Regions from separate parts of the Pantoea sp. nfd-35 genome, predicted to be linked through region 1. Evidence: predicted binding sites of a transcription regulator. Region 1 holds the regulator's gene; the other holds the start of a gene.

Region 1 (3,239 bases):
GGCAGTGTCGTGAGCGTCAGGAAGTAACCCAGCGCAGCCACTGCCATGCTGTTACGCATTTCTCTGCCCCGCGTTGCGCCAATAAACATGCCATCCAGTAGATAGCACCAGACGCCGATCAGCGGTAACACCATCTGCCAAATCAGAAAACTATCGGCCGCCTCTTGCAGTGCACGAATAGAAGTCAGCAAAGTCACGATCTGATAGCCAAAAAAAGCATAGGCCAGCGAGAAAAACAGCGCCACTAACAGGGCTTGGCGACAGGCAGACAACCATACCTGCTGCAGTCGGCTACCGTCTTTTGCCCCGTGTGCTTCGCCAGCAAAGGCCTCGACGGCATAGGCAAAGCCGTCCAGGGCATAAGCGGTAAAAGTAATAAACATCAGAAGGATAGCATTTACCGCTACCACATCCGGGCCAATACGGGCACCCAGTACGGTCAGCGAGGCAAAGCAGAGCTGCAAGAGCAATGAGCGCAGTAAGATATCGCGGTTAAGGCGAAGAAGGCGGTGAATATCGCCACGCCAGCTGCGGGTGAGCATATCAAACCTGATACCACGGAGCTTTAATACGCGCCACACCATCGCCATACCGACCAGCAACGTCGCGTATTCTGCCAGCGCGGTGGCGGTGGCGGCACCGGCCACGCCCCAGTGCAGGCCCAGAACCAACCAAAGATCTAACAGGATATTGATGACATTCCCCACCACCAGCAGGATGACGGGTGCCCGGGCATACTGAACGCCCAGCAGCCAGCCCAGGATTACCAGGTTAGCCAGCGTTGCGGGCGCGCTGAGCCAGCGAATATGAATAAACAGGGCAGCCTGTTCCAGCACCGACGGATCCCCACCGACAAAGCGGGTCGCCAATGCGGTGACGGGATAGCGGAGGAAGATAAACAGGATGCCGACCACCAGGGCGATGATCAGTGGCTGTGTCAGCGCACGCGCCAGCGCGGTCTTATCGCCCGCACCGAATGCCTGTGCCGTTAAGCCCGTAGTGCTCATGCGTAGAAAAAGCAGCAACATGAAGACAAAGCTGGTGACGGTCGTGCCGACGGCGACGCCGCCCAGATAGATCGGACTGTCGAGATGACCAATAACGGCCGTATCGACCAGGCCGAGCAAAGGAACCGTAATATTTGACAGGATCATGGGCAGCGCTAACCGCCACAGTTTTTTATCGGTAGCCGTCAGAAAGCGCATTCGTAAATCCGTGCGATGAACCGCCGGGGTTTCAGGTCAACCCACAGCGGAAAAGTAAGGACAAGCAGGGGAATAGTAAGATTGACGAAAGCCGACAATCTTAACCGGTTTTACAGCCACTCACCGTTACGCACAATGCCCACGGCCAGACCTTCAACGGTCAGTGACTGGGCACGGGTGTCAACAACGATAGGCTCGAAATCATTGTTTTCAGGTAAGAGATGCACCACAGAACCCTGCTTTTTCCAGCGTTTTACCGTGACTTCGTCATCGATGCGCGCCACCACAACCTGACCATTGCGCACGTCCTGCGTTTTGTGTACGGCCAGCAGATCGCCATCCATGATGCCGATGTCTTTCATTGACATACCGCTTACGCGCAGCAGGAAATCGGCTGAAGGCTTGAACATGTCGGGATCCACTTTGTAATGCGTTTCAATGTGTTCCTGAGCCAGTAATGGCTCACCGGCGGCAACACGACCGATCAGCGGCAGGCCGTCTGATGGCTCTTCTTCCATTAACAAACGGATACCGCGGGACGCACCAGAGACAATTTCAATCACGCCTTTACGCGCCAGTGCTTTCAGGTGTTCTTCGGCCGCATTGGGCGAACGAAAACCGAGTTGTGCAGCAATTTCTGCACGCGTTGGCGGCATGCCTGTTTGATTAATGTGGTCGCGAATCAAGTCGTAGACCTGTTGCTGCCTGCTGGTTAATGCTTTCATCCCGCCCCCTGGTTGTTTATACAGTCGCTGTGAGTATATACAGGTATTGGTGAAATGGAAACCAAAACTCAGGTCAAAATCAGTTATTTGAGCCGAGATGGAACGCTTATCGCAAATGCGACCAAAGCAGCGTTCCCCAGACAAAAAGGGCCAGTAATATTGCGATAAAAACGGCAGCGGATCCCATGTCTTTTGCCCGCCCGGCAAGCGGATGACGCTCCTGGCCTGTGCGGTCTACCACGGCTTCTATCGCGCTGTTCAGGACTTCGACAATAATCACCAGCACGACAGAACCAATCATCAGGATGCGCGAAACAGTATCGACATCCAGCCAGCAGGCCAGGATAATCGCCACCACTGCGGCAACCGCTTCCTGACGAAAAGCGGCTTCGTGCTGCCAGGCAGCACGCAGACCTTGCCATGAATAGCCGGCCGCTTTCACAATACGGTTAAGGCCGGTGGCATTATTTGTCATAATAAAGGAACTCTTTTCAAAGGATTGACGTCAATATTGGGCAGCGCACAATTGTCGCTGTCACAGATTTTTGCTGCGCTTTCTGATAAGCTTGCGCCGCTTTGCTAACAAGAGGCTTCATATTGTCTATGTCAGGTTGGCGTATACTTTTTTATAAATTACTGAATTTACCCCTTTCGTTTCTGGTAAAGAGTAAGGCCATTCCGGCCGATCCCGTATCCGAACATGGGCTGGATCCTACCCGGCCTATTATGTATGTCCTGCCTTATGATTCAAAGGCCGATCTCCTCACTTTGCGTGCGCAGTGCATCCGGCACGATCTGCCCGATCCGCTCTCACCACTGGAGATTGACGGGGCCCTGTTGCCGCGCCATGTCTTTATTCACGACGGTCCGCGCGTGTTCCCCTATTTCGTGCCCAGCGTCGAGTCGGTAAAAATCTTCCACGAATATCTTGATCTGCACCGCAGTAATCCTGAGCTTGATATTCAGATGTTACCGGTTTCAGTTATGTTTGGTCGTGCACCTGGCCGGGAAGTGCAGGGTGAAGACAATCCACCGCATTTGCGCTTGCTTAACGGCGTACAAAAATTCTTTGCCGTGCTCTGGCATGGACGTGACAGTTTTGTGCGCTTCTCACCGACCGTCTCTCTGCGTCGTATGGCGACTGAGCACGGCACGGATAAATCCATCGCCCAGAAACTGGCCCGGGTTGCCCGTATCCACTTTGCCCGTCAGCGTCTGGCGGCTGTTGGCCCGCGCCTTCCCGCGCGCCAGGATTTGTTCAACCGCCTGCTGCAATCGAAGGCGATTGAAAAAGCGGTAGAAGACGAAG
Region 2 (3,239 bases), 1.1 Mb from region 1:
ACTCCAGGTTTTGCGCATGTTGCTGCATCTGCCCTTCCAGCTCGTGGATCTTTTTCTGCAACGCCTGGGGGGACAACGCCAGGTAATCGGCGTCTGCCTCAGCGGCATTGCGCTTAGCGGGCTTGGCTTTACCACGCGTTTTCACCACGTTATTGCCCAGTTCCAGAATATCGGTGATTTTCTTGTTCAGGCCCTGAGGCACGATGCCGTTTTCTTCGTTATGCCGCTGCTGCTTCTCACGGCGGCGTTCCGTTTCTTCAATCGCTCTGGCCATTGAAGGCGTGATCTTGTCGCCATACAGAATCGCTTTACCGTTAATATTACGTGCCGCACGGCCAATGGTCTGAATCAGCGAACGCTCCGAACGCAGGAAGCCCTCTTTGTCCGCATCCAGAATGGCCACCAGCGATACCTCAGGCATGTCCAGCCCTTCTCGCAACAGGTTGATCCCAACCAGTACGTCAAATTTGCCCAGACGCAGGTCACGAATGATTTCCATCCTTTCCACCGTGTCGATATCCGAGTGCAGATAGCGCACCTTTTCACCGTGCTCTTCAAGGTACTCTGTCAGATCTTCCGCCATGCGTTTAGTCAGGACGGTCACCAGGACGCGCTCGTTGATCGTAACGCGCTGGCGGATCTCAGACAGTAAATCATCAACCTGCGTCGCCACGGGGCGGACCTCAAGAATCGGATCCAGCAGGCCGGTTGGACGCACCACCTGATCGATGACCTCGTCGCCGGATTTCTCCAGCTCATATTTGCCCGGCGTTGCCGACACATAGATCGTCTGAGGGGCCAGCGCTTCAAACTCTTCGAACTTCATCGGACGGTTATCAAGCGCCGAAGGCAGTCGGAAACCGTACTCTACCAACGTCTCTTTACGTGCACGGTCGCCACGGTACATGCCGCCAATTTGGGGAATCGTGACGTGGGACTCATCCACCACCAGCAGGCCATCTGCGGGGAGATAGTCAAACAGCGTAGGCGGCGCCTCTCCCGGCCCACGGCCTGACAGGTAACGCGAGTAGTTTTCGATGCCGGAGCAGTAGCCCAGCTCGCCCATCATCTCCAGATCAAACTGGGTGCGCTGAGTGATGCGCTGCTCTTCCAGCAGTTTGTTGTTTTCCAGCAGGGTTTTACGCCGGTCGGCCAGCTCAACCTTGATGTCTTCCATGGCCTGCAGAATGCGCTCACGCGGCGTAACGTAGTGCGTTTTCGGATAGATGGTAAAACGCGGTACAACCGATTCAACCTGCCCGGTGAGCGGATCAAACAGGGACAGGCGCTCGACCTCTTCGTCAAATAACTCCACCCGCAGTGCCATATCATCGGACTCTGCCGGAAAAATATCGATGACCTCGCCACGCACCCGGAAGGTGCCGCGCTGAAACGCCTGGTCGTTGCGCGTGTACTGCAGCTCTGACAAGCGACGCAGAATGCTGCGCTGGTCGATGATCATACCGCGCGTCAGGTGCAGCATCATTTTCAGATAAAGATCGGGATCGCCCAGACCGTAAATGGCCGACACCGAGGCAACGACGATAACATCACGCCGCTCCAGTAATGCTTTAGTGGCGGAAAGACGCATCTGCTCGATGTGTTCGTTAACCGAGGCGTCTTTTTCGATAAAGGTGTCAGAGCTTGGGACATAGGCTTCAGGCTGGTAGTAATCGTAATAGGAGACAAAAAACTCCACCGCGTTGTCCGGGAAAAACTCCTTCATCTCACCATACAGCTGGGCCGCCAGCGTTTTGTTCGGTGCCAGCACCATGGTGGGCCGGTTAAGATCGGCGATCACGTTAGCCACGGTAAAGGTTTTACCCGATCCGGTAACGCCTAATAGCGTCTGGTGCGCCAGGCCATCTTCCAGTCCGGCTTCAAGACGACGGATCGCCTCTGGCTGATCGCCGGAAGGCTTGAAAGCGGAGTTCAGTTTAAAATCTTTACTCATGAATGCGGTTCCTGCAGATGAAAGACGGCGGGCAGCCCATTATTTTACTCTGCTATGGCGATTTTGCCAGAAAAAAATACTGGATATAATAACAGTATTGATGCACAGTAACGGCAACCACTTTACGCTTGACTCTTTGACATTATCGCGCGCGCTAACCGGATTCTGTTGCGCAAGGTTATCCCCAAGCCCGATATTGATTTAACATTTGTCAAGCATGTGTCATAAAATTGCAGTTTGATGAATCGGCCCCAATCCGGCAGGCTTGTTTTTTGCTAAGTCACTGAATTAATGTCGTTACTTTAAAAAGCCCAGATTCTCATCATCGGGTTACCAGGCCCCGTATTTCCTCGCTTCCAACCTGTTTTCATTACCTAATGCACAAGGTTATCCACAGGAATAGTGGATAACTAATGACAGCCCTTTGCACATCGGCTGTGTATAATTTTTTTCACTCTCCTTTGGGCGATAAAAAAATATTTTTTTTCGCTTATTTTCTGACGCTAACGGGTAGTGATTTAGCTATCAGCGCAATCCGTGCCTTGATCGGCGACAAGTGCGTCTCACTTTTCTTTTTTTTATTGCCCCATTAACGAGCAGGTGCACTTCCCGGCTTCATGAACCTGCACCAACGCTGTACCGCGTAAGCGTCCTGACGTGGAATTGTTAACTTTTATTTATCTTTAAACAGGGTGATTTTCACTGGTTAGCCCCGACTCCACTCGCCGTTGAGACTCTGGCCTGGTAATTGCATGCTCTCTCATCTGAGTGTTACAGGCAGTAGCCGCGTGAAATGCGCCGCTATCTCATTAGAGCGATTTACCAGAAATGAACGGCGAAAGCATTCAGGTTAATTATCTGGAAGGAGCGCGTCAGATGCTAAGTTTACGGTCGGTGAATCAGTTTTACGGTAAAAATCATATTCTCTGGAATGTGGATCTTGATCTGCCTCCCGGCACCTGCACCGGCATACTGGGACGCCCCGGTATGGGAAAAACCACGCTGGTGAACTGCATTATGGGCAAGCTACCGATTAACAGCGGGACGATCAGCTGGCAGCAGGATGGCTCGCCGCCGGAAGACCTGCTCTCGCAGCCTGCTGAGCTGCGGGCCCGACAGGGGATCGGGTTTGTTCCGCAGGGGCGCCACATTTTTACTCAGATGAGCGTTGAGGATAATTTACTGATTGCCTTACTGGCAGGTGCACAGGCGAATGACGCTTATCGGGCGATCCCGGAAATGATCTTTGATCTGTTACCCGCGCTCTATTCGCTGCGTCAGCAGC

Evidence for each region. The regulator LexA, encoded in region 1, represses DNA repair genes until DNA is damaged. The targets are predictions, from matches to a motif close to TNCTGTATGTACATACAGNA.
Region 2: the regulator LexA is predicted to act here: its motif matches at 2,032-2,051, upstream of uvrB (excinuclease ABC subunit UvrB).

The regions. Positions count from the first base shown of each region.
Region 1 is NZ_CP122403.1:4,196,521-4,199,759, forward strand. Features, by position in the region: gene dinF (MATE family efflux transporter DinF) at 1-1,205, opposite strand, end outside; gene lexA (transcriptional repressor LexA) at 1,316-1,930, opposite strand; gene P9J57_RS19435 (diacylglycerol kinase) at 2,037-2,405, opposite strand; gene plsB (glycerol-3-phosphate 1-O-acyltransferase PlsB) at 2,534-3,239, shown strand, end outside.
Region 2 is NZ_CP122403.1:3,066,053-3,069,291, forward strand. Features, by position in the region: gene uvrB (excinuclease ABC subunit UvrB) at 1-1,954, opposite strand, end outside; gene P9J57_RS14265 (ABC transporter ATP-binding protein) at 2,831-3,239, shown strand, end outside.